3 regions of the Pseudomonas sp. PL-6 genome follow, and region 1 is predicted to be linked to each of the others. Evidence: riboswitches for the same ligand, from Rfam matches in the RefSeq annotation. Region 1 holds a riboswitch; each other region holds the start of a gene.

What was found. A riboswitch is a leader RNA that binds a small molecule or an ion and turns the genes downstream of it on or off. The one in region 1 is predicted to bind cobalamin.
Region 2: another riboswitch for cobalamin. It lies ahead of ACW9UL_RS19880 (TonB-dependent receptor domain-containing protein); the one in region 1 lies ahead of cobO (cob(I)yrinic acid a,c-diamide adenosyltransferase).
Region 3: another riboswitch for cobalamin. It lies ahead of cobW (cobalamin biosynthesis protein CobW); the one in region 1 lies ahead of cobO (cob(I)yrinic acid a,c-diamide adenosyltransferase).

The regions. Positions count from the first base shown of each region.
Region 1 covers NZ_CM134189.1:3,578,835-3,588,608, reverse strand. Annotated here, with positions in the region: gene mobA (molybdenum cofactor guanylyltransferase MobA) at 1-233, opposite strand, end outside; gene moaB (molybdenum cofactor biosynthesis protein B) at 301-840, shown strand; gene ACW9UL_RS15195 (molybdopterin molybdotransferase MoeA) at 837-2,051, shown strand; gene ACW9UL_RS15190 (NAD-dependent deacylase) at 2,055-2,834, shown strand; gene ACW9UL_RS15185 (C40 family peptidase) at 2,890-3,498, shown strand; gene ACW9UL_RS15180 (C40 family peptidase) at 3,585-4,103, shown strand; gene ACW9UL_RS15175 (O-methyltransferase) at 4,100-4,759, shown strand; gene ACW9UL_RS15170 (hypothetical protein) at 4,766-5,086, shown strand; cobalamin riboswitch at 5,126-5,330, shown strand; gene cobO (cob(I)yrinic acid a,c-diamide adenosyltransferase) at 5,504-6,115, shown strand; gene ACW9UL_RS15160 (cobyrinic acid a,c-diamide synthase CobB) at 6,112-7,404, shown strand; gene bluB (5,6-dimethylbenzimidazole synthase) at 7,401-8,054, shown strand; gene cbiB (adenosylcobinamide-phosphate synthase CbiB) at 8,082-8,990, shown strand; gene cobD (threonine-phosphate decarboxylase CobD) at 8,983-9,774, shown strand, end outside.
Region 2 covers NZ_CM134189.1:4,555,596-4,565,369, reverse strand. Annotated here, with positions in the region: gene ACW9UL_RS19885 (cobalamin-binding protein) at 1-12, shown strand, start outside; gene ACW9UL_RS19880 (TonB-dependent receptor domain-containing protein) at 47-1,933, opposite strand; cobalamin riboswitch at 2,025-2,227, opposite strand; gene dxs (1-deoxy-D-xylulose-5-phosphate synthase) at 2,301-4,208, opposite strand; gene ACW9UL_RS19870 (carboxyl transferase domain-containing protein) at 4,312-7,584, opposite strand; gene ACW9UL_RS19865 (polyprenyl synthetase family protein) at 7,746-8,633, opposite strand; gene ACW9UL_RS19860 (exodeoxyribonuclease VII small subunit) at 8,630-8,872, opposite strand; gene ACW9UL_RS19855 (sulfite exporter TauE/SafE family protein) at 9,012-9,774, opposite strand, start outside.
Region 3 covers NZ_CM134189.1:19,159-28,932, forward strand. Annotated here, with positions in the region: gene ACW9UL_RS00105 (DeoR/GlpR family DNA-binding transcription regulator) at 1-522, shown strand, start outside; gene glmS (glutamine--fructose-6-phosphate transaminase (isomerizing)) at 533-2,383, shown strand; gene map (type I methionyl aminopeptidase) at 2,435-3,214, opposite strand; gene ACW9UL_RS00120 (ParD-like family protein) at 3,211-3,423, opposite strand; gene ACW9UL_RS00125 (hypothetical protein) at 3,587-3,817, shown strand; gene cobM (precorrin-4 C(11)-methyltransferase) at 4,039-4,794, opposite strand; gene ACW9UL_RS00135 (cobalamin biosynthesis protein) at 4,791-5,183, opposite strand; cobalamin riboswitch at 5,318-5,513, shown strand; gene cobW (cobalamin biosynthesis protein CobW) at 5,613-6,662, shown strand; gene cobN (cobaltochelatase subunit CobN) at 6,736-9,774, shown strand, end outside.

The DNA.
Region 1 (9,774 bases):
TCGCTGTCCTGGTCGCTCACCAGGCGGTCGGCATAGGGCGCGTAGCGCTCGGCGTTGCGGTTGCAGGAAATGATCAGGTCGTCGCTCAAGGGGCGTACCAGCTCGTGCAGCCAGGCGATCAGCGGCTGCCCGCGCCACTCCAGCAGGCCCTTGTCGTGCCCGCCCATGCGTTGGCCGCGGCCGCCGGCAAGCAGCAGTACGGAGCAGGGTGGTGGGGCGTTCGAGGCGGGCATGCTGGCGTCTCCGGTGGCGGGTGGTGTGATATAACTCCGGCCATTCTCTCGCAATTGGAAGCCTGCCATGAACCATAAGGCCGAGGCGCTGTTCGTGCCGCTGCAGATCGCCGTGCTCACCGTCAGCGACACCCGCACCCTGGAAACCGATACCTCGGGACAACTGTTCGTCGATCGCCTGCAGGCGGCCGGTCACCAGTTGGCCGCGCGCGTCCTGCTCAAGGACGATCTCTACAAGATCCGCGCCCAGGTTGCCGGCTGGATTGCCGACGACGGCGTGCAGGTGGTGCTGATCACCGGCGGCACCGGCTTCACCGGGCGCGACAGCACGCCGGAGGCGGTCGCCTGCCTGCTGGACAAGCAGGTGGACGGCTTCGGCGAGCTGTTCCGGCAGATCTCGGTGGCCGATATCGGCACCTCCACCATCCAGTCGCGCGCCCTGGCCGGCCTGGCCAACGGTACCCTGGTGTGCTGCCTGCCGGGTTCGACCAACGCCTGCCGCACCGCCTGGGACGGCATCCTCGGCGAGCAGCTGGATGCCCGGCATCGTCCCTGCAATTTCGTCCCCCACCTGAAACAGGTGGCCGCCTGCGAGAGCCGCGGATGAGCGGTTGCGAGCAGCCCGGCCTGTTGCCCATGGAGGCGGCGCTGGCACGCCTGCTGGCGCTGGCCGAGGCCGCACCCATCGCGCAGCAGGAAACCGTCACGCTGGCCGATGCCGATGGCCGGGTGCTGGCCGAGCCGCTGCTCGCCGCACTCGACCTGCCGCCCTGGGACAACAGCGCCATGGACGGTTACGCCCTGCGCCTGGCCGACTGGCACGGTGAGGCGCTGCCGGTCAGCCAGCGCATCCAGGCCGGTACGGCGCCCTTGCCGCTGCAGCCGGGTAGCTGTGCGCGCATCTTCACCGGTGCGCCGCTGCCGGCTGGCGCCGACAGCGTGGAAATGCAGGAGAACGTGGAGCTGGATGATGCCGGGCGGGTGCGCTTTCGCCAGCCGCTCAGGCTTGGCCAGAACGTCCGCGCCCGCGGCCAGGAAACCCGTGTCGGCGACTGCGTGCTGCCGGCCGGCACGCGCCTGGGGCCGATCGAGCTGGGTCTGGCCGCCTCCCTCGGCGCGGCCGAACTGCGCGTGCGGCGGCGGCCGCGGGTCGCCGTGCTGTCGACCGGCGACGAGCTGGTCGAGCCCGGCCAGGCGCTCGGCCCGGGGCAGATCTACAACAGCAACCGGCGCCTGCTCAGCGCCTGGCTGCAGCGCCTGGGCTGCGCCGTGGTCGACGCCGGCATCCTGCCGGACGACCTGGAGCTGACGCGCGAGGCCCTCGGCAGGCTCGGCGACGTCGACCTGATCCTGTCCACCGGCGGGGTCTCGGTGGGCGAGGCGGATTATCTCGGCCTGGCCCTGCGCGAGGCTGGCGAGCTGGCGCTGTGGAAGCTGGCGATCAAGCCGGGCAAGCCTTTGACCTTCGGTCATTACCAGGGCGTGCCGGTGATCGGTCTGCCGGGCAATCCGGCCTCGACCCTGGTCACCTTCGGTCTGCTGGCGCGCCCCTACCTGCTGCGGCGTCTCGGCGTGCAGCGCATCGAGCCGCTGGGCTTCGTCGTGCCGGCCGGATTCGCCTGGCACAAGCCGGGCATACGCCGCGAATACCTGCGCGCGCGCCTGGAACAAGGTCGCGCGGTGCCTTACGCCAACCAGAGTTCCGGCGTGCTGCGCAGCGCCGCCTGGGCCGAAGGGCTGGCCGAGGTTCTGGAGGGGACGACGCTGGAGGAGGGCGACAGCCTGCGGTTCATTCCTCTCAGCGAGATCCTGGGCTAAGGCATGGACGAGGCGCTGCGGCGAGTCGCGCGGGCCATCGAGCAGGCCGAGCGCATTCTGGTCATTACCGGGGCGGGGTTGTCGGCCGACTCCGGCCTGCCCACCTACCGCGGCCTCGGCGGGCTGTACAACGGCCATACCGCCGAGGGCCTGCCGATCGAGGCGGCGCTGTCCGGGCCGATGCTGCGCCGCGACCCGGCACTGTGCTGGAAGTACCTGGCCGAACTGGGCAAGGCCTGCCTCGGCGCGGCGCCGAATGCCGGCCACCTGGCCATCGCCGAGCTGCAACGGCGTAAGCCCGGTTGCTGGGTGTTGACGCAGAACATCGACGGTTATCACCGCGCCGCCGGCAGCCCCGGCGAGCGTCTGATCGAGATCCACGGCGAGCTGGCGCCGCTGTACTGCCAGTCCTGCGGCGCCGAGGACAGCGAATTGGCCGAGCACCTGCAGCGGCCGTTGCCGCCGCGCTGTCGGCAGTGCGGCGGGGTGTTGCGTCCGCCCGTGGTGCTGTTCGAGGAAATGCTTCCGGAGGCGGCCGTCGACAGCCTCTACGGCGAGCTGCGCAAGGGCTTTGCCGTGGTGCTCAGCGTCGGCACCAGCGCCAGTTTCCCCTACATAGTCGAGCCGGTGCTGCGTACCCGCCAGGCCGGCGGCCTGAGCGTGGAGATCAACCCCACGCTGACTGACCTCAGCGACGTGGTGGATGTACGGCTGGCTGGGCGGGCCTTAGATGTTTTGCCGGAACTACTGGGTCACATTTCGGGCGATAGAATTTGCAAATAGACGGCATAGAGGGCATAGTCGCGCACTTGTAAATTCAACCGACACGGTCGTGCCCATGCCCAAACGCTTCGCACCCCTCGTGCCTTTTGCACTCATCGCCTTCCTCGCCGCCTGCGCCGGCCATGCGCCGCAGCCGCAGCTCGACGAACCCACGGTCAAGCCCGTCGCTCAGCAGGTCGAACCTGCCGAGGACGAGATGGCCGCGCTGATCGACGACAAACCCTACGAAATGCCGCAGCTGGCCGATAGCCTGCTCGACCTCGGGCGTTCGCTGGTCGGCACCCGCTATCGCTACGGCGGCAACTCGGTGCAGTCCGGCTTCGACTGCAGCGGCTTCGTCGGCTACCTGTTCCGCAAGGAAGTCGGCCTGGAACTGCCGCGCTCGACCCGCGAGCTGATCAACCTGGATGCGCCCAAGGTGGCCCGCGCCGACCTGGAGCCGGGCGATCTGATCCTGTTCAACGACCGCGGCCGTGGCCGCGTCAGCCACGCCGGCATCTACCTCGGCGACGATCAGTTCATCCATTCCAGCAGCAGCCGCAGCGGCGGCGTGCGCATCGACAGCCTGGACGACAGCTACTGGAATCGCAGCTACCTGCAGGCCAAGCGCGTCCTCGCCCTGGCCCCGGTGGACGACGAGCAGGCCGCCAAGCGTCATCCCTGATGGCTTGCGGCGCGGCCCCGCAGGGTTGCGCCGTTCGTCCTGAGCCGGCAGAGTAGGGCGCATCCAGGCTCAGGATCGCCTCGCTCATGCCCGTCACGACCCGTGTTGCCCTGCTCGTTCTCGCCCTGCTGCTGAGTGCCTGCAGCAGTCGCGCTCCCACCCCCCAGCCCAGCTACACGCCAGCAACTGGCCAGTTCCAGGGCGGCGCCGATGACGTGCTGTTCCGCGCCCTCGGCCTGGTCGGTACGCCCTATCGCTACGGCGGCAATACCCCGGACGGCGGTTTCGACTGCAGCGGCCTGATCGGCTACGTCTACCGCGACGCCGCCGGCATCAGCCTGCCGCGTTCGACCCGCGAGCTGAGCGCCATGCGCAGCCCCAAGGTGCGCCGCGACGCCCTGCTGAGCGGCGACCTGGTGTTCTTCGCCACCAACGGCGGGCGCGGCGTCAGCCATGCCGGCATCTATGTCGGCGAGGGACGTTTCGTCCACGCGCCGTCTTCGGGCGGCACGGTGCGCCTCGACAGCCTGGACAACAGCTACTGGCAGCGCGCCTATCTGGACGCCAAGCGCGTGCTCGCCCCCGAACTGGCGCGCAATCCGTGACCCAGCGCAGCCTGCAGCTCGACGACGCGCTCTACCAGTACCTGCTGGACGTCTCCCTGCGCGAGTCGCCGCTGCTCGCCCGCCTGCGCGCGGAAACCGCGCAGCTGAGCGAGGCGCGCTGGCAGATCGCCCCGGAGCAGGGCCAGTTCATGGCCCTGCTGGTGCGCCTGGTCGGCGCGCGGCGGATCGTCGAGGTCGGCACCTTCACCGGCTACAGCGCCATTTGCCTGGCCGATGCCATGGGGCCGCAGGGCCAGCTGATCTGCTGCGACCTGCCCGGCGACTACCACGCCACCGCGCGCCGCTATTTCGCCGAGGCCGGTCTGGCCGAGCGTATCCAATGGCGTATGGGCCCGGCGCTGGACAGCCTGGCGGCGCTGGAGGGTGAAGGGCAGGGCGACTTCGACCTGATCTTCGTCGACGCCGACAAGGCCAACTACCCGACCTACCTGGAGCAGGCGCTGCGCCTGTTGCGCCAGGGCGGCCTGCTGCTGTTCGACAACACCCTGTGGAGCGGTCGGGTGTTGCAGCCGCAGCCGGACAGCGCCGACACCCGCGCCATTCAGGCGCTGAACCGGGCGCTCAAGGACGATGCGCGCGTCGAGCTGTCGCTGCTGCCGCTGGGCGACGGCCTGACCCTGTGCCGCAAGCGCTGAGCCGCCGTGGCCGACGCCATCCGCCTGCCGCCCCAGCCCGACGCCTGCGAACTGTGCGCGCGGTCGGTGGCGCTGACCCGTCACCACCTGATCCCCAAGGCCCTGCACGACAAGGCCTATGTGCAGAAGCGCTATCCCCGCCACGAACGCATCACGGCCACGCTCTGGGTCTGTCGCGCCTGCCATAACCAGATCCACCGGCTGTTCAGCGAGAAGGAGCTGGCACTGAGCTACAACAGCCGCGAAGCGTTGCTGGGCGACGAGCGCTTGCGCGGCTTCGTCGAGTGGCTGGCGCGCAAGCCGGCCGGCTTCGTCCCCCGCCACTGAGTCGCGCCGGCGTTGACGGGCGAGGCGGCCAGCCTCTACCCTGCGCGCCTTGCTTCAGGTGCCCGACGCCAAGCGCGTACGAGGTGAAACAGGGAAGCCGGTACAGAATCCGGCGCTGCCCCCGCAACGGTAGGTGAGTCAAACGCCGCTCTATTGCCACTGTGCTTCGTGCATGGGAAGGCGCGGCGCTAGCCCGCGAGGCTCGCTCACAAGCCCGGAGACCGGCCTGCTGCAGTCCACGGCATCGCGGAGGGCGTTGTCTGGCGTGCGGGCTCGCCTTCCCGGTGGCCTGCGCGCGCCGTTCTCCGCCTGCCTTGTCCAGCCCACTGTGTTCGGGAGCGCAACGATGCCGCCACGCCAGCTTGCCAGTCGTGCACGGCGGCCCGCGCCCGGATGCCCGCAGACCAGGAAACTTCGATGAGCGAATCGGCTGATCGCGACGCCCGGCACCAGGCGCGCATGGCGCGCAAGAAGGCGCTGATCGACGCGAAGATCGCCCAGGCCCAGGACCAGTACGGCCTGCTGCTGGTGCACAGCGGCAACGGCAAGGGCAAGAGCAGCAGCGCCTTCGGCATGGTCGCCCGCGCCCTCGGCCACGGCATCAAAGTCGGCGTGGTGCAATTCATCAAGGGCGCCGCCAGCACCGGCGAGGAGGCCTTCTTCCGCCGTTTTCCCGAGGAAGTCAGCTACCACGTGATGGGCGAGGGCTTCACCTGGGAGACCCAGGATCGCCAGCGCGATATCGCCAAGGCGGGCGAGGCCTGGGCCGTTGCGCAGCGCCTGCTGAACGACGAGGGCGTCGGCCTGGTGGTGCTGGACGAGCTGAACATCGCCCTCAAGCACGGCTATCTGCAGCTCGCTGCCGTGCTCGCCGATATCCAGGCGCGGCCGCTCTCGCAGCATGTGGTGGTGACCGGGCGCGGCGCCTTGCCGGGGATGATCGAGGCGGCCGATACGGTGACCGAGATGGGCCTGGTCAAGCATGCCTTCAAGGCCGGGGTGAAGGCGCAGAAGGGGGTGGAGTTTTGACCTCGCGCCAGTGCCCGGCGCTGCTGATCGCCGCGCCAGCCTCGGGGCAGGGCAAGACCACCGTCACCGCCGCCCTGGCGCGCCTGCACAGCCGTCAGGGTCGGCGGGTGCGGGTGTTCAAGTGCGGCCCGGATTTCCTCGACCCGATGATCCTCGCCCGCGCCAGCGGCGCGCCGGTGTACCAGCTCGACCTGGCCATGGTCGGCGAGGCGGAGAGCCGCCGCCTGCTCTGGCAGGCGGCGGGCGAGGCCGAGCTGATCCTGATCGAGGGGGTGATGGGCCTGTTCGACGGCCAGCCCTCGGCGGCCGACCTGGCGCGGCAGTTCGGCGTGCCGGTGCTGGGGGTGATCGACGGTTCGGCCATGGCCCAGACCTTCGGCGCCCTGGCCCATGGCCTGGCGACCTTCCAGCCCGACCTGCCGTTCGCCGGCGTGCTCGGCAACCGGGTGGCCAGCGCCCGTCACGGCGAGATCCTGCGCGCTGCGCTGCCGCCGAGTATCCGCTGGTACGGCGCGCTGCCGCGTAATGCCGCGGTGGAGCTGCCCAGCCGCCACCTGGGGTTGGTGCAGGCGCAGGAGCTGGCCGACCTGGATGCGCGCCTGGATGCCGCCGCCGATGCCCTGGCCGCCAGCGCCGAGGTGGCCTTGCCGGCACCGGTGCGCTTTGCCGCGCCGCCGCCGCGGGTGGTCGAGCCGCTGCTGGCCGGCGTGCGCATCGGCGTGGCGCGCGACGGCGCCTTCGCCTTTCTCTACCAGGCCAACCTCGATCTGCTGCGCGAGCTGGGCGCCGAACTCGAATTCTTCTCGCCGCTGGCGGGCGACGGCCTGCCGCAGGTGGACAGCCTCTACCTGCCCGGCGGTTATCCCGAATTGCATCTGGCCCAGCTGCAAGGCAACCAGGCCATGGCCGCGGCGATTCGCGCCCATCACCAGGCCGGCAAGCCGATCCTCGCCGAGTGCGGCGGCATGCTCTATCTGCTCGACGAGCTGGCCGACAAGCAGGGCGCCAGCGGCCGCATGCTCGGCCTGCTGGCCGGCCGCGCCGCGCTGCAACCACGATTGACCGCCCTGGCCCTGCAGCAGGTGACGTTGCCGGAAGGCGAGCTGCGTGGCCACAGCTACCACCATTCGCGCCTGGACAGCCCGCTGGCGCCACTGGCCCTGGGCCGTTGCCCGAACGGCAAGGCGGTGGCCGAGGCGGTCTATCGCCTGGGCCGGTTGACGGCCAGCTATATCCACTTCTACCTGCCGTCCAATCCCCTGGCGGCGGCGGCGCTGTTGCGCCCATGAGCGAGCAGGCCTTCAGCGCCGCTGAGCGCGCCGCGGTCTATCGCGCCATCGCCGAGCGCCGCGACATGCGTCACTTCAGCGGCGGCGAGGTGCCGGCCGAGGTGCTGGCACGCCTGCTGGAGGCGGCGCACCGCGCACCCAGCGTCGGCCTGATGCAGCCCTGGCGCTTTCTGCGCATCAGCGACCCGCAATTGCGCGAAGCCGCCTACGCGCTGGTGGAGGCCGAGCGGGTGCGCACCGCCGAGGCGCTGGGCGAACGCTCGGACGAATTCATGCGGCTCAAGGTCGAGGGCATTCGCGAGTGCGCCGAGCTGCTGGCGGTGGCGCTGATGGACGGGCGCCAAAAGCATGTCTTCGGCCGCCGCACCCTGCCGGAAATGGATATGGCGTCGGTGGCCTGCGCCATTCAGAATCTCTGGCTGGCCGCCCGCGCCGAAGGCCTGGGCATGGGCTGGGTGTCGCTGTTCGAGCCCGAGGCCTTGGCCGCGCTGCTGGGCATGCCGGCCGGTAGCAAGCCGGTGGCGCTGCTCTGTCTGGGGCCGGTCGCGGCCTTCTATGACCAGCCGATGCTGGTGGAAGAGGGCTGGGCCAGGCCGCGGCCGCTCGCCGAGCTGCTGTTCGAGAATCGATGGGGAGAACGTGTTGACTGACCTATCCACTGGCAACGGGCGGTGGCGATGAGCCTGGCGCTCAGCACCCTGGCCGGGGTGGCGCTGGACGCCGCGCTCGGCGAGCCGAAGCAGGGCCACCCGCTGGTGGCCTTCGGGCGCCTGGCGAATCGTTTGGAGCAGCGCTTCAACCCCGCCGGCGGTGGCTGGCGCAGCCATGGGGTGAGCGCCTGGTGCTTGGCGGTGCTGCCGCTGACCCTGCTGACCTGGCTGCTGGCCCAGGTCTCGGCCTTCGGCTGGGCGGTGGAGATCGCCGCGCTGTACTTCGCCCTCGGCCTGCGCAGCCTCGGCGAGCACGCGCGGCCGGTGGCGCAGGCGCTGCGCCTGGGCGATCTGGCGTTGGCGCGCGAACGCGTCGGCTGGATGGTCAGCCGCAACACCGCCGCGCTGGACGCCGGCGGCGTGGCCCGCGCCGGCACCGAGTCGGTGCTGGAAAATGGTTCGGATGCGGTGTTCGCCGCGCTGTTCTGGTTCGTCGTCGCCGGCGCGCCGGGCGTGGTGCTGTACCGCCTGAGCAATACCCTGGACGCCATGTGGGGTTATCGCAACGAGCGCTTCGAACGCTTCGGCTGGGCAGCGGCGAAGATCGACGATGTACTCAATTACCTCCCCGCACGCCTGGTGGCGCTGACCTACGCGCTGCTCGGCCACACCGCCCTGGCGCTGCGCTGCTGGCGCCGCCAGGCGCCGCAATGGGACAGCCCCAACGCCGGCCCGGTGATGGCCGCCGGCGCCGGCAGCCTGGGGGTGAGCCTGGGCGGTGCGGCCGAATATCACGGCGAGCTGCATGTGCGCCCGCAACTGGGCGAGGGGCCGCCGCCGCGGGCGCGCGATATCGAACGGGCGCTGAATCTGGTGTGGGGCGGCGTGCTGCTGTGGCTGGCGCTGCTGGGACTCTGGGAGGTGCTGGGTGCTTGAGCATGGAGGCCGCCTGCGCGCGGCGGCGCAGCAATACGGCATCGCCCGGGAGGACTGGCTGGACCTGTCCACCGGCATCGCCCCCTACGGCTGGCCGCTGCCGGCGATTGCGGCCGAGGCCTGGGCCCGCCTGCCGGAGCCGGACGATGGCCTGGAAGCCGTCGCCCGCGACTACTACGGCGCGGCCAGCCTGCTGCCGGTGGCCGGCTCGCAGGCGGCGATCCAGGCCTTGCCGCGCCTGCGCAAGGGCTGCACGGTGGGCATCCTCTCGCCGACCTACGCCGAGCATGCCGCCGCCTGGCGCCGCGAGGGGCACCGGGTGATGCAGCTCAGCGAGGGCGCCATCGACCGCGCCCTGCCGCGCCTCGACGTGCTGCTGCTGGTCAACCCGAACAATCCCACCGGCCGGCGCATCGAGATGCCGCGCCTGCTCGCCTGGCACGCGCAACTGGCCGAGCGCGGCGGTTGGCTGCTGGTCGACGAGGCCTTCATGGATTGCACCCCCGAGCACAGCCTGGCCGCTCACGGCGCACAGCCGGGAATGATCCTGCTGCGTTCGTTCGGCAAGTTCTTCGGCTTGGCCGGCCTGCGCCTGGGCTTCGTCCTCGCCGAGCAGGCCCTGCTCGACGAATTGGCCGAGCTGCTCGGACCCTGGGCGGTGAGCGGCCCGGCGCGGCAGCTGGCGCGCCAGCTGCTGGCCGACGGCGCCGGCCAGGCGCGTCAACGCCAGCGCCTGCAGGCCGACGGCGAGCGCCTGGCCGCGCTGCTGCGCGACTGCGGCCTG
Region 2 (9,774 bases), 980 kb from region 1:
ACGGTGCGTTAGCCTGGAGCGGCTTGGTGCACCGTCAGCACCGGGATCAGAGTTGCGGTGTCCAGGTCAGCGAGAGCAGGGCGCTGCGGCCTTCCTCGCGGTAGCCGTAGTAACTCACGCTACCGAAGAAGGGGTCGTTCGGTCGGCTGTACAGCGCCTGGGAATAGTCCTTGTCCAGCAGGTTGTCGACCTTGACCTGCCACTGCAGCTCCTCGTTCATCCGCCAGCTGGCCCGCGCGGCCAGCAGGCCGTAGCCGGCGATCTCGCGGGTGTTGGCGGCATCGTCGTAGCGGCCGGAGACGGCCTGCCAGGTGAGGCCGGCGGCGAAGGCGCCGAACTGACGATCCAGATCCAGGCTCAGGCTGCGTTTGGCGCGGCGCGGCAGGGTGTGGCCGCTGTCGCGATCACGTGGGTCGAGCAGGCTGGCGCCGAGCGCGGCCTGCCAGCCCAGCACCTCGCGTTCCAGGCTCAGTTCCAGGCCTTGCAGGCGTGCCTGGTTGACGTTCATCGGGGTGCTGAAGAAGGTCAGCGGATCGCTGACTACGGTGATCAGGTCTTCGACCTCGGTGCGGTAGGCCGACAGGCTCCAGCGGCTGTCCAGGTGCTCGCCGCGCAGTTGCACCTCGTAGGTCTTCGAGCGCTCGGGGGCCAGGTTCGGGTTGCCGCCATAGAACGAGCTGGTGGGGAAATACAGGTCGTTGAAGGTGGGCGCGTGGAAGCCCTCGCCGTAGCTCAGCAGCAGTTCGAGACGCTCGCTCAGGTCCAGGCTCAGTGCCGCGTTCCAGGTGTTCTCGCTGCCGAACTGCTGGTTGTCGTCGTGGCGCAGGCCCAGCTCGGTGGCGAAGCCCTCGCCACGGAAGCGGTGCTGGACGAAGGCGGCCCGGTTCCAGCGCTCGGTCTGGCTGAACTCGCTGTCGCTGCCCAGGCGGTCCTCGTACCAGTCGAGACCGAGCAGCAGCTGCTGGGCGTCGCTCAGTTGCAGGGTGTTGAGCCAGCCCGCGCTGTCGCGGTAGGTGTTGTACTGATAGTTGTTACTGGCGTTCAGCGGGTCGCGGTTGTCGCTCTTGTCCTCGCCGTGGCCGAGCTCCAGGCGACTGCTCCAGCGCTCGGCGAGCTGCGCCTCGAGATGGGCGGCGGCAGTGGAAACGCTGAAGCGCTCGCTGGGGTTGCCCGGCACGAAGCTGAACAGGTCGTCGTACTCGCTCTCGCCATGCTGTTCGAGCAGGCTCAGACCGCCTTCGAGGCGTTCGTTGAAGCGGTGCTGCAGGCTCAGGTTGAAGGCCTTGCGGCGCAGGCCGTCGTGGTCGCCGTCATAGCCGCGAGCGTCTGCTGAGCGGTCGAAGCCGGCGCGCTCGACCAGGCTGGCGCCGAGGTCGAAGCGCGTGCGCTGGTCGCCGCCGGACAGTCCCAGGCTGCGTTCGAAGGTCTGCTGGCTACCGGCGGCCAGGCGCAGGCGCGGTTGCAGGCCGGCCTCGCCCTGGCGGGTGAAAATCTGGATCACTCCGCCGATGGCGTCGGCGCCATACAGCGCCGAACGTGGGCCGCGCACCACCTCGATGCGCTCGATCTGCTCGGGGCTGAGGAATTCCAGGCGGGCCAGGCCGCTGGCGGCGGCATTCAGACGCACGCCGTCGACCAGCACCAGAGTCTGGTTGGCGTTGGCGCCACGCAGAAACAGGCTGGTCAGGCTGCCGCGGCCGCCGTTCTGCACGATGGATACGCCGGGAACGCGGCTGAGCAGATCGGGCACGCTGCTGACCTGCAAACGCTCGATATCCGCCCGCTCGAACACCGTGGTGGCGGCGGTGGCCTGGGCTTGCGGTTCGGCCAGGCGCCCGGAGGTGATCACCAGCGGCTCGGCGGCGTAGGGTTCGGCGGCCAGGGCGAGGCCGGGCAGAACGGCGATGGCCAGGGCCAGGGGGGACAGTTTCATCAGGGGTATTCCTCAAAGGTCGGCAGACGTTCGAGGAGGGCAGGGGGCAAGCGCGCGCAGGGCGGCGCTTGACGGTGCGGCCCTCCGCAACACCAGTCGCACCGCCGGGGCCGGTCTCCGGGCTCACGACCCCGGTCCGCCTTCCCGGGAATACCCAGTGGCCGTGGACAAGGTGCAGGCTTGCGGCCTGCCGTCGATTACCGTTGCGGGGGCAGCGTCGGGATTGCCCGGATGGGCGCACCGACTTCCCGTTTCACGCCGTGTTAGCGGCGCACCCTGGCGGAACATGCAATGCCGCGCACCCTAGTGCGCGGCGGGATGAATGACAAGCAAGGTCCGCTCATTCAGCGATGAGCGGGTCTCATGTTCAGGCGGGCAACTGGGCCAGTCGCGTGCGCACCGCGGCTTCGATGCCGGCCTGGTCGAGGCCGCATTCTTTGAGCATCTGCGCCGGCTTGGCGTGTTCGACGTAGTAGTCGGGCAGGCCCAGCTGCAGCAGCGGCTTGACGATGTTCTCGGCGGCGAGGAACTCGCCGACCGCGCTGCCGGCGCCGCCCATCACCGCGTTTTCCTCGATGCTCACCAGCAGCTCGTGGCTGGCCGCCAGTTCGCGCAGCAGGGCGGCGTCCAGCGGTTTGACGAAACGCATGTCGACCACCGTGGCGTCCAGCGTCTCGCCGACCTGCAGCGCCTCGGCCAGTTGCACGCCGAAGGCCAGCAGGGCGACGCGACGGCCCTGGCGACGGATCAGGCCCTTGCCGATTTCCAGCGGCGCCAGGCCTGGGTCGATGGTGGCGTTGGGGCCGCTGCCGCGCGGGTAGCGCACCGCCGCCGGGCCGTCGAACAGGTAGCCGGTGGTGAGCATGCGGCGCAGCTCGTTCTCGTCGCTCGGGGTCATCACCAGCATGCCGGGGATGCAGCGCAGGTAGGAGATATCGAAGCTGCCGGCGTGGGTCGGACCGTCCTCGCCGACCAGGCCGGCGCGGTCGATGGCGAACAGCACGTCGAGGTTCTGCACCGCGACGTCGTGGATCAGCTGGTCGTAGCCGCGCTGGAGGAAGGTCGAGTAGATCGCCACCACCGGCTTGACCCCGTCGCAGGCCATGCCGGCGGCCAGGGTCACGGCGTGCTGCTCGGCGATGGCGACGTCGAAGTAGCGCGCCGGGAAGCGTTCGGCGAAGGCCACCAGGTCCGAGCCTTCCTTCATCGCCGGGGTGATGCCGACCAGGCGCGAGTCTGCTGCGGCCATGTCGCACAGCCACTGGCCGAACACGTTGGAGTATTTCGGGCCGGACGGCCGTTTCTGGCTGGAGAGCGGCGCGGCATCGGGCTTGACCGGCTCCAGCTTGGTAATGGCGTGGTAGCCGATCGGGTCGGCCTCGGCCGGGGCGAAGCCCTTGCCCTTCTTGGTCACCACATGGAGGAACTGCGGGCCGTCCAGGTCGCGCATATTGCGCAGGGTGGCGAGCAGGGTGGGCAGGTCGTGGCCGTCGATGGGGCCGATATAGTTCCAGCCCAGTTCCTCGAACAGGGTGCCGGGTACCAGCATGCCCTTGGCGTGTTCCTCGGTCTTGCGCGCGATCTCCCAGGCGCCGGGCAGGCGCGAGAGGATCTTCTTGCTGCCCTCGCGCATGCTGGCGTAGGTGCGGCTGGAGAGGATCTTGGCCAGGTAGTTGGACAGCCCGCCGACATTCTTGGAGATCGACATGTCGTTGTCGTTGAGCACCACCAGCATGTTGGCGCCGACCTCGCTGGCGTGGTTGAGCGCCTCGAAGGCCATGCCGGCGGTCAGCGCGCCGTCGCCGATCACCGCCACGCTCTTGCGCCGCTCGCCCTGCAGGCGGGCGGCGATGGCCATGCCCAGTGCGGCGCTGATGCTGGTGCTGGAGTGGCCGACGCCGAAGGTGTCGTACTCGCTCTCGCTGCGGCGCGGGAAGGCGGCCAGGCCGTCCTTCTGGCGCAGCGTGGCCATGCGCTCGCGGCGGCCGGTGAGGATCTTGTGCGGGTAGGCCTGGTGGCCGACGTCCCACACCAGGCGGTCGTCGGGGGTGTCGAAGACGTAATGCAGGGCGATGGTCAGCTCGATCACGCCGAGGCCGGCGCCGAAATGGCCACCGCTCTGGCCAACGCTGTACAGCAGGTACTGGCGCAGTTCGTCGGCGAGGGTTTCCAGGTCCGCTTCGGCCAGCCGGCGCAGCTCGTCCGGCGTGTTGGCGCGGTCCAGCAGGGGCGTCAGCGGGCGCTCGCGGGGGATCTCGTGGAAAGTGGTCGGCATCAGGCGAATCGTTATAGGCGTAAAAAGATGCGCAGTTTACCCGAAAACCACCGCCGCAAGCTTCAAGCCCTACGCGACAGGCCGGCGCCCCTGCGCCAGGCCTCTACCAGGTATCGACGAACGGCCGCTTGCGCCCCTCGCGCCGCGCCGGCCGGGGCGTGGCGGCCAGCCCGCGGAGCAGCCAGGCGCGGCTGTCGGCCGGGTCGATCACCGCGTCGATTTCCAGGTAGCTGGCCATGTTCAGCGCCTTGCCGTTTTCGTAGGCCTTGGCCACCAGCTTGTCGAATAGCGCCTGGCGCGCGGCGTCGTCCACCTGGGCCGCCAGCTCCTTGGCGAAACCCAGGCGCACCGCGCCCTCCAGGCCCATGGCGCCGAACTCGGCGCTGGGCCAGGCGGCGGTGAACAAGGGCGCGTGGAAGCTGCCGGCGGCCATGGCCTGGGCGCCGAGGCCGTAGCCCTTGCGCAGCACCAGGGTGAAGAAGGGCACCGTCAGGCTGGCGGCGGTGACGAACAGGCGCGAGACGTGGCGCACGGTGGCCTGTTTCTCCGCTTCCGGCCCGACCATAAAGCCGGGAGTGTCGCACAGCGAGACGATGGGCAGGTCGTGCGCCTCGCACAGCTGCATGAACCGCGCGGCCTTGTCGCCGGCCGCGGCGTCGATGGCGCCGCCCAGGTGCGCGGGATTGTTGGCGAGCAGGCCGAAGGGCTTGCCCTCGATGCGCACCAGCGCGGTGATCAGGCCGGGGGCGAACTGGCGGCGCAGCTCCAGCACGCTGCCGTCGTCGGCCAGCAGTTCGATCACCTTGCGGATGTCGTACACGCGCAGGCGGTTCTCCGGAATGACGTGGCGCAGCTCGCGGGTATCGCTGCACTGCCAGTCGGCCAGCGGCCCCTGGAAGTAGCCCAGGTACTGCTTGGCCACGGCGACCGCTGCGGCCTCGTCCTCCACCAGCACGTCGATCACCCCGTTGGGGCCCTGCACGCTGGTCGGGCCGACCTGCTCGGGGGTGAAACTGCCCAGGCCGCCGCCTTCGATCATCGCCGGGCCGGCCATACCGATGCTGGCATTACGGGTGGCGATGATCACGTCGCAGCAGCCGAGCAGTGCGGCGTTGCCAGCGAAGCAGCGGCCGGAGACCACGCCCACCGTCGGTACCAGGCCGGAGAGTTTGGCCATGGCGACGAAGGTGTGACAGTCCAGCCCGGCCACGCCAACGAAATCGGTATCGCCCGGCCGCCCGCCGCCGCCTTCGGCGAACAGCACCACCGGCAGGCGCCACTGCTCGGCCAGGGCCAGCATGCGGTCGGTCTTCTTGTGGTTCATCACGCCCTGGGTGCCGGCGAATACCGTGTAGTCGTAGGCGATGGCCAGGCAGCGCGCCGCCTCCGCGCCGAACTGCGCGGCGCCGACCGTGCCGGTGCCGCCGATCAGGCCGTCGGCCGGGCTCAGCTCCAGCAGTTCTTCGGCCGAACGCCGGCGGCGCTGGGCGGCCAGGGCCAGGGCGCCGTACTCGTTGAAGCTGCCCTCGTCCAGTAGGTCGGCGAGGTTCTCGCGCGCGGTGCGCTGGCCGCTCTTGCGCCGCTTGGCCACGGCCTCGGGGCGGCGCGCATCGGTCAGGCGCGCGTGGCGCTCCAGCACTTCGGCCAGGTCGGCGCGGATATGCGCCAGGTCGACGGCCTGCTCGCCGTGGGCGTCGAGGCTGTCCACCTCGGCCGGCTGCAGAAACGCCAGCGCCTGGCCCTCACCGATGGCGTCCCCGGGTGCAACGGCCAGCGCGCGGACGATACCGCTGTGCTCGGCCTTGACCTCGAACTCCATCTTCATCGCCTCCAACACGGCGATGCGCTGACCGGCGGCCACGGCGTCGCCTTCGGCCACCGCCAGGCTGACCAGCACGCCGGCGCTGGGCGCGCTGAGGGCCAGGGTGCCGGGCGGGGCGTCGAGGCTGGATCTGGCGCTTTGCGCAGAGGCGTCGCCGGCAAAGTAGCGGTGCGGATGCGCCTGTTCGCGGGCGGCCAGCAGCTCGCTCAGGTGACGTTCGACATAGCTGGTGTCGACCTGATGGGCCAGCACCTCGTCGCGCTGCAGCAGGTTCTGCAGCAGGTGCAGGTTGCTCGCCACGCCTTCGAGGCGAAATTCGCACAGCCCCCGGTAGGCGCGGCGCAGGGCGCCGGGGTAGTCGCTGGCGCTGGCGATCAGCTTGGCGATCAGCGAGTCGTAGGCCGGGCTGACGACGTAGCCGGCATAACCGCAGCCATCCACGCGCAGGCCCGGGCCGGAGGGCGGCTGGTAAGCGCCGAGCACGCCGCTAGCCGGGCGCGCGCTGCCATCGGCGAGCAGGGTTTCCAGATTCAGGCGCAGCTGTACGGCATAGCCTTTCGCTGGCGGCGGAGTGAGCAGGCCCAGCTCGGCCAGGCTGCTGCCGGCGGCCAGGTGCAGTTGCGTATGCAGCAGATCGATGCCGGTGACCTGCTCGGTGACGGTGTGCTCCACCTGCACGCGCGGGTTGGCTTCCATGAAGTAGAAGCGCCCGGGCTGGTCGAGGTCGAGGAGGAATTCGAAGGTGCCGATGCCGCGATACTGCACCTCGGCGGCCAGGCGCAGGGCGCTGGCGATGATGGCCTCGCGGGCGACGGCGTCCAGGTCGGGACTGGGGGCGATTTCCACCAGCTTCTGGTGGCGGCGCTGCAGGCTGCAGTCGCGCTCCCACAGGTGGCTGACCGCGCCGCTGCCGTCGCCGAGCACCTGCACTTCGATATGCCGGGCGCGGCGCACGCGCTTCTCCACGTACAGCGCGCCGCTGCCGAAGGCGCCCTGGGCCTCGGAGGCGCAGCGGGCGAAGGCCTCGGCCAGCTGCGCCGGATCGTCCACTGCACGCATGCCGCGCCCGCCGCCGCCGGCCAGCGCCTTGAGCATCACGCTGCCGTGTTCGGCGAGAAAGTCCGCGGCCTGCTCCAGCGTCACCGCCTGGTTGATCCCCGGTACCAGCGGCACTGCGCAGCGTTCGGCCAGGGCGCGGGCGGCGGCCTTGTCGCCGAACAGTCGCAGGGTTTCCGGCGTCGGACCGACGAAGGTCAGCCCGGCATCCTGGCAGCGGCGGGCGAACTCGGCGTTCTCGGCGAGAAAACCGTAGCCGGGGTGGATGGCGCTGCAGCCGTGCTCGCGGGCGACGGCAATGAGCTGATCCATGTCCAGATAGGCCGCCGGGCCGCGTCCAGCCAGTGGCACGGCGCGGTTGGCCTTGCGTATGTGCAGGCAGGCGCTGTCGTCCTCGGCGTACACCGCCACGCTGCGGATGCCGAGGTCGGCGCAGGCCTGGGCGATGCGGATGGCGATCTCGCCGCGGTTGGCGATCAGCAGGGCGGAAAAGGGCATGGCGGCTCCGGACGTCTTGTCGTTATGGAGCCATCTTAGGAGGCCGGTCGCGGGGGTAAAGCAAGCCTTATATGGCGATCATGCCGACATAGACGCAAATGATGATGGCGCGTTGTGGCTTTCGCGGCTGAAGCCGCTCCCACAGGGTGCACCGCCAGGTTCTAACTGCGCCGTTCGACGATATAGCGCGCCAGCTCGCGCAGCGGCTCGGCCTGGCTGCCGAAGGGGCGCAGCAGGTGCAGGGCCTGGTCGCGCAGTTCCAGGGCGTAGGCCTTGGCGGCGTCGAGGCCGAGCAGGGCCGGGTAGGTGGGCTTGTGGTTGGCCTCGTCCTTGCCCTGGGTCTTGCCCAGGGTGGCGGTGTCGCTCTCCACGTCGAGGATGTCGTCCTGCACCTGGAAGGCCAGGCCGATGGCGCGGGCGTACTGCTGCAGCGCCTTGAGGCCGAGCTCGTCGGCGTTGCCGCTGGCCAGGGCGCCGAGCAGTACGCTGGCCTCGATCAGCGCGCCGGTCTTGTGCCGGTGCATGGTTTCCAGGGCGCTCTGGTCGAGCGGCAGGCCCACCGCGCCAAGGTCGATGGCCTGGCCGCCGACCATCCCGGCCGGGCCGGCGGCGGCGCTCAGGGCCGCGATCATCTGCAGGCGGGTCTCGGCGTCCTGCGGGTTGCGCCGGCGGTCGGCGAGCACCTCGAAGGCCAGGCTCTGCAGGCCATCGCCGGCGAGGATGGCGCAGGCTTCGTCGAAGGCCTTGTGGGTGGTCGGCTGGCCGCGGCGCAGGTCGTCGTCGTCCATCGCCGGCAGATCGTCGTGCACCAGGGAATAGGCGTGGATCAGCTCCACCGCGCAGGCGGCGCCATCGGCGCGATCCAGCTTGCCGCCCAATGCCTCGCAGGCGGCGTAGACCAGCAGCGGGCGCACGCGCTTGCCGCCGTTCATCACGCTGTAGCGCATGGCCTGGTAGAGGCGTTCGAGTTCCGCGCGCGGGGCCTGGAACAGTGGCTCGAGGGCGGCGTCGACGCGGGCCTGGCAGCTCGCCTGGTAGGCCTTGATCATGCCACCGGGTCCGCGTCGAAGGGCGCCGGCTCCAGCTCGCCGTCGCGCTCCAGGAGGATCTGCACCTTCTGCTCGGCCTGGGCCAGGGCAGCCTGGCACTCGCGGGTCAGGCCGATGCCCTGCTCGAAGGCGGTCAGCGAGTCTTCCAGTGACAGCTCGCCGCTCTCCAGGCGCTCGACCAGCGCCTGCAGCTCGGCGAGGGAATGTTCGAAGTCGGGGGCGGCTTTCTTGCGGGCCATGGCGGCGGGTCTCGGGCAGCGTAGAAACGGGCGCGACACTAGCAGAGCCGCGCCCCTCGGGCAAATCAGCGGGGCCGCTGGCCAGGTCGGGGCGTAGGTTGGCGCGTAGGTTGGTGCTGAGCGCAGCGAAGCCCAACGCCTAGCGCAAGTAGGTGACCCAGAAGTAGTACAGCGTCATCCCGCTGCCCACCAGAATGACCAAGGCGCGCAGCAGCGCCGGCGGCAGCTTCTCGCCCAGTGCGCCGCCGGCGTAGCCGCCAAGGGTGGCGCCGGTGAGCAGGATGGCCAGCTCGTACCAGCTGACCCGCCCGGCGATGACGAAGGTCAGGGTGGCGATGCTGTAGATCACCGCCGAGATCAGGTTCTTCAGCGCATTGGCGCGGGCCAGGGCGTGGCCCTCGATGGAGAAGGCGGCCAGCTGCAGGATGCCCATGCCGGCGCCGAAGTAGCCGCCGTAGATCGACACGCCGATATGTGCGCCGAGCGACAGCGGCGTGTGCGGCGGGTGCTCGGCGGCCTTGCGCCGCGCCGCCCGCCAGCGCCCCAGCCAGGGGCTGGCGGCGAACAGCGCGGTGGCCGCCAGTAGCAGCCAGGGGATCAGCACGCGGAATACATCGTCGCCGCCGGCCAGCAGCAACAGGCCGCCGAGCAGGCCGCCGGCCAGACCGGCCAGCAGCAGCGGAAGCAGGTAACGACCCAGCGGGCGCAACGAGGCGCGCGCGGCCCAGGCGCCGGCCAGGCTGGCCGGCCATAGCGCCACAGCATTGGTGGCATTGGCCGTCACCGGCGGCAGACCGGCGGCGAGCAACGCCGGGAAGGAGAAGAAGGTGCCGCCGCCGGCCAGGGCATTCATGCCGCCGGCGGCGAAACCGGCGAGGACCAACAGCAGCAGATCGGGCAGG
Region 3 (9,774 bases), 1.7 Mb from region 1:
GCTGGCGTGACGCGCATCCGCGAGCACGCGCGGATCATCATCGACAGCGGCACCACCACCGCGGCGATGATTCCCCTGCTCGGCCACCGGCCCGGCCTGGTGGTGATGACCAACTCGCTGAACGTGGCCAACGCCCTGCGCGAACTAGAGCACGAGCCGGTGCTGCTGATGACCGGCGGCACCTGGGACCCGCACTCGGAGTCTTTCCAGGGCCAGGTGGCCGAGCAGGTGCTGCGTTCCTACGATTTCGACCAGTTGTTTATCGGCGCCGACGGCATCGACCTGGAGCGCGGCACCACCACCTTCAACGAGCTGCTCGGCCTGTCGCGGGTGATGGCCGAGGTGGCCCGCGAGGTCATCGTCATGGTCGAGAGCGACAAGATCGGCCGGCGTATCCCCAATCTCGAGCTGCCCTGGGGCAGCGTGCATACCCTGATCACCGATTCGCGCCTGGATGCCCAGGCGGCCGAACAAATACGCGCGCGCGGCATCCAGCTGATTCTCGCGCCGCTGGAAACTTGAGGAGACAAGCATGTGTGGAATCGTCGGCGCCATCGCGGAGCGCAATATCACCCCTGTTCTGGTGGAAGGCCTCAAGCGCCTGGAATACCGCGGCTATGACAGCGCCGGGGTGGCGCTGCTGACCGAGCAGGGCGCACTGGATCGCCGCCGCCGCGTGGGCAAGGTCAGCGAACTGCAGGCCGCCCTGCAGGCCGAGCCGCTGGCCGGGCGTCTGGGCATCGCCCACACCCGCTGGGCCACCCACGGCGCGCCGAGCGAGCGCAATGCCCACCCGCACTTTTCGGGTCATGAGTTGGCCGTGGTGCACAACGGCATCATCGAGAACCACGAAGAGCTGCGCGAGCGCCTCACGGGCCTGGGCTACCTGTTCAGCTCCGATACCGACACCGAAACCATCGTCCACCTGCTCGAGCACAAGCTGCAGCAACTCGGCGACCTCACCGCCGCGCTCAAGGCCGCGATTCCCGAACTGCACGGTGCCTACGGCCTGGCGGTGATCAGTGCCAAGCAGCCCGACCGTCTGCTCGCCGCCCGCAGCGGCAGCCCGCTGGTGATCGGTCTGGGCCACGGCGAGAACTTCCTCGCCTCCGATCAACTGGCGCTGCGTCAGGTCACCGACCGCTTTATCTACCTGGAAGAGGGCGACATCGCCGAGATTCGCCGCGACAGCGTGCAGCTGTGGGACGCCGCCGGTCAGCCGGTGCAGCGCGAGGCGGTGCAGTACCACGAAGGCGCCGAGGCCGCCGACAAGGGCGAATACCGCCACTTCATGCTCAAGGAAATCCACGAGCAGCCCAAGGTGGTGCAACGCACCCTGGAAGGCCGTCTGGGCAGCGACCACGTGCTGGTGCAGGCCTTCGGCCCGCAGGCCGCCGAGCTGTTCGCCAAGGTGAAGAACGTGCAGATCGTCGCCTGTGGCACCAGCTACCACGCCGGCATGGTCGCCCGTTACTGGCTGGAAGAGCTGGCCGGCATCCCCTGTCAGGTCGAAGTGGCCAGCGAGTTCCGCTACCGCAAGGTGGTGGTGCAGCCGGACACCCTGTTCGTCAGCGTGTCGCAGTCCGGCGAGACCGCCGACACCCTTGCCGCGCTGCGCAACGCCAAGGAGAAGGCGCCGGGCCAGGGCGGCTACCTGGCCAGCCTGGTGATCTGCAACGTCGGCACCAGCTCGCTGGTGCGCGAGTCCGACCTGTGCCTGCTGACCCAGGCCGGCCCGGAAATCGGCGTGGCCTCGACCAAGGCCTTCACCACCCAGCTGGTTGGCCTGATGCTGCTGACCCTGGCCCTCGGTCAGGTGCACGGCAACCTGGACAAGGCGCTGACCGCCGAGCTGGTGGAAGAGCTGCGTCGCCTGCCGACCCGCCTGGGCGAGGCGCTGGCGATGGACAAGACAGTCGAGAAGATCTCCGAGCTGTTCGCCGAGAAGCACCACAGCCTGTTCCTCGGCCGCGGCGCGCAGTACCCGGTGGCCATGGAAGGGGCGCTCAAGCTCAAGGAAATCTCCTATATCCACGCCGAGGCCTACCCGGCCGGCGAGCTCAAGCACGGGCCGCTGGCGCTGGTCGACGCCGACATGCCGGTGGTCACGGTGGCGCCGAACAACGAGCTGCTGGAAAAGCTCAAGTCCAACCTGCAGGAAGTGCGCGCCCGCGGCGGCGAGCTGATCGTCTTCGCCGACCAGCAGGCCGGCATGCGCAACGGCGAGGGCACCCACGTGGTGGCCATGCCGCATATCCACGACCTGCTCGCGCCTATCCTCTACACCGTGCCGCTGCAGCTGCTGTCCTACTACGTCGCCGTGCTCAAGGGCACCGACGTCGACCAGCCGCGCAACCTGGCCAAGAGCGTCACGGTCGAATAAGGCCGCTGGCGAAGAAAAGCCCGTCCATCTGGACGGGCTTTTGCGTTTCTATCACGCCGAAATCTTGCTCAGGTGCAGCTCTTCGGGGCGCAGCGTAAGCACGCGTACGCCGTCTCGGGTGACCGCCACGGTGTGTTCGAATTGCGCCGAGAGCTGGCCTTCGCAGGTCACCACCGTCCAGCCGTCGCGCAGGGTGCGTACATCCGCCTTGCCCTGGTTGAGCATGGGTTCGATGGTGAAGGTCATGCCTTCGCGCAGCGTCAGGCCGGTGCCGGCTTTGCCCCAGTGCAGCACTTCGGGTGGCTCGTGCATTTCCCGGCCAATGCCGTGGCCGCAGTAGTCGCGAACCACCGAATAACCGTGGGCGCGAGCGTGCCGTTCGATGGCGTGGCCGATATCCCCGAGCCGGGCGCCCGGCCTCACGGCTTCGATGCCCTTGCACATCGCTTCATAGGTAATCCGGGTGAGCTGACGAGCCTGGTCCGACACCTCACCAATCAGGTAGGTCTTGCTCGAATCGGCGATGTAGCCGTTCTTTTCCAGGGTGATGTCGAAATTCACCAGATCGCCGCTGCGCAGAATCTCGTCAGCGCTGGGTACGCCATGGCACACCACCTCGTTGCGCGACGTGTTCATGGCGTAGGCGAAACCGTACTGCCCCTTGCTTGCCGGGCGCGCCTTGAGTTCACCGACGATGTAGTTATCCACAAGGTCGTTGACCTGCAGGGTGGACATGCCGAGCAGATCCAGGCGGTCCAGATAGGCGAACACCGAGGCCAGCAACCTGCCGGATTCCGCCATCAGTGCGATCTGCTGCGGCGTCTTGCTCATGAGGCGTCCGCCATGCGCGGCGGGACCACTACGCCGGCTGCGCGCAGCTCGGCGGCCATCACCTCGTTGAAACTCAGCGTCGGGTTCATCTCGCAGAGCATGCCGATGCGAATCCAGAACCCTGCCTGGGCATTGATGGAACGGCCCGACACGCTGCTCGCCCGGCGGATCTGGTCGTGCAGCTCATCATCGATATTGACGATACCCATGCTGGTTTCCTTTATATGTTTCGTATATGAAGCATATATAAGCATGGATAGGTTTAGTCCACCAGCGCCAGTAGCAGGGCAAAGGAGGCTCACTCATCCCTTACACTAGTGCCAGGCATGCAGGCAGGCTGGGCCCCTGACTCAGGCAGGAACAGGAGAGCGGATGAAGCGCGCAGATGTGAAACGCAGAACGGCCGAGGGCGTTCTGTTCGATACCCAGATCATGGTCAACCCGGCCAATACCACGGAGTGGATCGTGTTGTTCAAGAAAGACGCGGGCCGCAGCTTCTTTCTGGTGGATGAAGACGAGCAGGTGCAGACCTTTGCCAGCCTGGATGCACTAATGCCGGAGCTGCGGGCTCTGGGTATCAAGCGGGTCGAGGTGCAGCTGTGAGCCGTTGCCCACAGTTGCCGGGGATCAACTTGTGGATATCCTCGTGATACCTGGCTAAAGCCCTGATAGATTGGGTCTTTCAGCGACTTGTACAGAAACTGCACGCCTGCATGCCCACTATCCACAGAGCACCTGGATAACAGGCTTTCTATCCTGTTGATAAGGCTCTGGAATCCAGAGATAGCAAGGCTTCCAGCGCTTTGTTCGGTTTTTCGCCAAGCTCAATCGGTGCCGGGACGGTAGAGATGACGATGCGCCGCGTCGTACAGCGCCGATTCGGCGAAGGCGCCCGGATCTAGCACGCGGCCGACCAGGATCAGCGCAGTGCGGCGAAAGTCCTTGGCGGCGACCTTGGCCTCGATATCGGCCAAGGTGCCCTGTACCCAGTCCTGATCGGGCCAGCTCGCCCTGTGGATAACCGCGATGGGGCAGTCGGCGCCATAGTGCGGCAGCAGCTCGCCGACTATGGCCGGCAGCTGACGCACGCCGAGGTGGATGGCCAGGGTCGCGCGGTGCCTGGCCAGGTCATGCAACTGCTCGCCCTTGGGCATCGGCGAGGTGGTGCCGTAGCGGGTAAGGATCAGGGTCTGCGACACGCCGGGCAGGGTCAGCTCGCTTTCCAGCAGGGCCGCGCAAGCGGCGGTGGCGGTGACGCCGGGGACTATCTCGAAGGGGATGCCGAGGGCGCGCAGCTCGCGAATCTGCTCGCCGATGGCACCGTACAGCGAAGGGTCGCCGGAATGCACGCGGGCCACGTCCTGGCCGCGCTTATGGGCCTGATGCAGCAGGTTGACGATTTCTGCGAGATTCAGCTCGGCGGTATTCACCACCCGTTCGGCGCTATGGCCCTGCAGCACCGCTTCGGGCACCAGCGAGCCGGCGTAGAGGATCACCGGGCACGAACGGATCAGGCGCTGGCCCTTGACGGTGATCAGCTCGGGGTCGCCGGGGCCGGCGCCGATAAAGTAGACGGTCATGCTGCGGGCTCTCTCTCGAAAGTGGCCAGCGCACAGGTGGCGTTGGCCGTGCGGTTTTTCTCGCCGAGCAGACGAGGCGTGGCGCCCAGGCGGGCGGCCAGGGCCAGGGCACAGGGCTCGGCCACCGCGGGGCTGCCGGTGACGGACTGGACCAGGGCGCTGCCGCCGGTGGCCGACTGCTGAGGCGCGAGTTCTTCGCTGCTGAAGAACTGCAGCCTCAGCTTCAGCTGCTCGGCCAGTTCCTGCAGTGCCGTTTCCTCGCGCTTGTGGGCGATGCTGGCCAATCCGGCCAGGTTATCCACAGTCAGCTCATGCTGGCTCAGGCTGTGGATAAGCAGGGCTTTCAGCTCGTCCAGGCTGCAGCCACGGCGGCAGCCCAGTCCGGCCACGACCTGCGGCGGCGATGCTGAGCGGCATGTGGAAGAGGCGGGCAGCATAAGCGGTATTCGGGCTGAGTGGCGGCGTAGCTCAACATGGCGCCCCCCACCGGTCAACCGCGATTGACCGAGCGCCGCGGCCTGCGTAGCCTTCTCGCGTTCGAGGTTCTTCCCGGCAGTGCCGCCGGGAAGCTAAGAGGGAACAGGGTCGATGCCCTGGCTGCCCCCGCAACTGTAAACGGTTATGCCCTTCGTTAGACCACTGCCAACCGGCGGGAAGGTGAAGGGATGCGCGCCGCGCAACCCGTGAGCCAGGAGACCTGCCTCGTTTCGTCAGCCAACTGTTCGGACGGGGTGATCCGACGCGGCCAGCACGCTCGCGCCTGCCTGCCTGTCTGCCCGTCCCCGTCCGCCGAATTTATCGTCGCCACGGGGCCATCCATGAAAACCCTCGCCAAACTGCCCGTCACCATCGTCACCGGTTTTCTCGGTGCCGGCAAAACCACCTTGTTGCGCCATCTGCTGGCTCACGCCGAGGGGCGCCGTATCGCGGTGATCGTCAACGAGTTCGGCGAGCTGGGCATCGACGGCGAGATCCTCAAGCAGTGCGCCATCGGCTGCAGCGAGGAAGAGGCCATGGGCCGCGTCTTCGAGCTGGCCAATGGCTGCCTGTGCTGCACCGTACAGGAGGAGTTCTTCCCGGTGATGCGCGAGTTGGTGGCGCGGCGTGACGATCTGGACCATATCCTGATCGAGACCAGCGGCCTGGCCCTGCCCAAGCCGCTGGTGCAGGCCTTCAACTGGCCGGAAATCCGCAACGCCTGCACCGTCGATGCGGTGATCACCGTAGTCGACAGCCCGGCTGTGCTGGCCGGCACCTTCGCCGCCTTCCCCGAGCAGGTGGACGCGCAGCGCCAGCTCGACCCCAACCTCGACCACGAATCGCCGCTGCACGAGCTGTTCGCCGATCAGCTGGCCAGCGCCGACCTGGTGATCCTCAACAAGGCCGACCTGCTCGACGCCGAGGCGCTGGCCGCGGTGCGCGCGGAGGTGGCCGAGGAATTGCCGCCAGCGATCAAGGTGATCGAGGCGCACGGCGGCGAGCTGCCGCTGGACGTGCTGCTGGGCCTGAACAGCGAAACCGAGCTGCATATCGACAGCCGCCGCACCCATCACGACGATGAAGACGACGACCACGATCACGAAGAATTCGCTTCGTTCCACGTGGAACTACCCGAAGCCGAGGAGGCGCGCCTGCTGCCCGCGCTGAAGGACGCGGTGGGCAAACACGGCATCCTGCGGGTCAAGGGCTTCGCCGCCATCCCTGGCAAACCGATGCGTCTGTTGGTCCAGGGTGTCGGCCAGCGCTTCGACCGCCACTTCGACCGCGCCTGGCAGGCCGACGAGCCGCGCCTGAGCCGCCTGGTGCTGATCGGCCAGCAGCTCGACCGCGCGGCCATCGAAGCCGAGCTGCAAGCGGCGCTGGTTTGATGGTGATCGCCGGCAAGCCGGCTCCTACACATCCCGCAGGAGCCGGCTTGCCGGCGATTTATCGGGACCTCTGATGCACCTTCTACGCACCCAGCCCGGCGCCCAGCTACCGGCCGACAGCATCGCCGACCTCGGCCAGACCCCGGCCGAGCTGGTGATCCTGTGCACCGGCGATTCGCACCTGTCCTTGCTGGCCGAGGCCGCGCGGCAGCTGCCGGACGATTACCCCAGCCTGCGCCTGGCCAGCCCGGCGCAGCTGAGCAACCACGCCTCGGTGGACTACTACGTCGAGCAGGTGCTGCAGCACGCCAAGGTCATCCTGATCTCGGTGCATGGTGGCGTCAGCTACTGGCGCTACGGCGTCGAACGCCTGGTGGAGCTGGGCGCGCGCGGCGCCAGGGTGATCATGGTGCCGGGCGACGACAAGCCCGACCCTGAGCTGAGTGCGCTCGGCAATGTCGCCGAGGAGGACAGCCAGCGCCTCTGGCAGTACCTGCGCCAGGGCGGGCTGGACAACGCCCGCCAGCTGTTTCGCTGCATCGGCAGCCGCTGGCTGGGGCGCGCCGACAGCTGGCGGGAGCCACAGCCGCTACCGCGTGTCGGCCTCTATCACCCGCAGCACAGTCCGGCCAAGCTGGCCGCCTGGCGTGCGCAGTGGCAACCCGGCGCGCCCGTGGTGGCGCTGCTGTTCTACCGCAACCATGTGCAGTCGGCGAACACCGCCTTCGTCGATACCTTCTGCCAGCATTTGCAGGCCCAGGGCCTCAACCCGCTGCCGATTGCGCTGGCCAGCCTCAAGGAGGCCGTCTGCCTGGAGCAGGTACAGGCCTGGCTGGATGAGACGGATACCGCGCTGATCATCAACACCACCGGCTTCGCATTATCCAACCCCGAGGCGCCGCAGGCGCGGGTGTTCCGTCGCGATATCCCGGTGCTGCAGGCCATCTGCGCGCTGGACAACCAGGCGCAGTGGCAGGCCAGCGCCCAGGGCCTGGGGTCGCGCGACCTGGCCATGCACGTGGTGCTGCCGGAGCTGGATGGCCGGCTGATTGGCACCGCCATCAGCTTCAAGGGCCTGGCCTGGCGCAGCGAGCGCAGCCAGAGCGATGTGCTGTGCTACCAGGCGCATGAATCGGGCATGGCCTTCGTCGCCGAGCTGGCACGTAACTGGTGCAAGTTGGCGCTTAAAAGCAACAATCAGAAGCGAATCGCGCTGATCCTGGCCAATTACCCGACCCGTGACGGCCGCATCGGCAACGGCGTCGGCCTGGATACCCCGGCCGCCGCGCTGAATGTCCTCCGCGCGCTGCAACAGCAGGGCTACCCGGTGGATAAGCTGCCGGACAGCGGCACCGCACTTGTCCACAGCCTGCTCGGTGGCGTCACCAACGATCTGTATGGCCTGGACTCGCGCCCCTGTGCGCAGAGTCTGGCACTGGATGACTATCTGCGGTTCTTCCACAGCCTGCCGGCGGCCAACCAGCAGGCGGTGCGCGAACGTTGGGGCGAGCCGCAGCAGGATCCGATGTTCCGCAGCGGGCGGATGATGGTGGCCGGCCTGCGCTTCGGTCTCACCTTCGTCGGCATCCAGCCGGCGCGCGGCTACCAGCTCGACCCGGCGGCGGTATACCACGACCCCGATCTGGTGCCGCCGCACGGCTATATCGCCTTCTACGCCTGGCTGCGCACGGCCTTCGCCGCCGATGCGCTGATCCACGTTGGCAAGCACGGCAACCTGGAATGGCTGCCGGGCAAGAGCGTCGGCCTGTCCGAGGGTTGCTGGCCGCAGGCGCTGCTCGGCCCCTTGCCGAATATCTATCCCTTTATCGTCAACGACCCGGGCGAAGGCGCGCAGGCCAAGCGTCGTACCCAGGCGGTGATCATCGATCACCTGATGCCGCCGCTGACCCGTGCCGAGAGCTACGGCCCGCTGCGCGACCTGGAGCGCCTGGCCGACGAATATTTCGAGGCCAGCCAGCTCGACCAGCGCCGCGCCGTGGAGCTGCGCGGCGAGATCCTGGCCAAGGTGCGCGAGGCCAGCCTCGACCGCGAGCTGGGCCTGCAACTCAACGACGATGCCGACAGCTGGCTGCCGCAGCTCGACGCCTACCTGTGCGACCTCAAGGAATCGCAGATCCGCGACGGCCTGCACGTGTTCGGCGAGTCGCCGGCCGGCCAGCTGCGTCGCGATACCCTGCTGGCGCTGCTGCGCATTCCCCGTGGCGATGGCCAGGGCGCCAATGCCAGCCTGCTGCGCGCGCTGGCCCGTGGCCTGGAACTGGGCCTCGATCCACTTGACTGCGATATGGGCCAGCCCTGGGACGGGCTGCGTCCACAGGCGTTGCAGGCTGTGGATAACAGCCTGTGGCGCACGGTCGGCGACACCCGCGAACGCCTGGAGTTGCTGGCGCTGAGGCTGATCGAACAGCGCCTGGCGGGGGACCGAAGCGAAGCCTTTGGCGCCGAGGTGGCGCTGATTCTCGACGGCCTGGCCGAGCATATCGCGCCGTTGCTCGATGCATGCGGCGACGCCGAGATGGGCGGCCTGCTGGCAGCGCTGGAGGGGCGTTTCGTCCCTGCAGGGCCGAGTGGTGCACCGAGCCGTGGGCGCCTGGATGTGCTGCCCACCGGGCGCAACTTCTTCACCCTCGACGTGCGCCATCTGCCCACGCCGACCGCCTGGCGCCTCGGCGTGCAGGCGGCTGATCGTCTGCTCGAACGTCATCTACAGGACGAGGGCGACCACCTGCGCCAGCTCGGCCTGTCGGTGTGGGGCACGGCGACCATGCGCACCGGCGGCGACGATATCGCCCAGGCGCTGGCGCTGATGGGCGTGCGCCCGGTATGGCAGCCGGGCAGCCAGCGCGTCGAGCGCTTCGAAGTCTTGGCCCTGGAGCAGCTCGGCCGCCCGCGAGTGGACGTGACCCTGCGCGTATCGGGCTTCTTCCGCGATGCCTTCAGCAACCTGATCCGCCTGTTCGACGAGGCCGTGCAGGCGGTGATCGAGTTGGACGAACCGGAAGACATGAACCCGCTGTCGGCGCGGGTCTGGCGTGAGTCGCTGGCGCTCGAGGACAGCGGCCTGGATGCAGCCGAAGCACGGCGCCAGGCC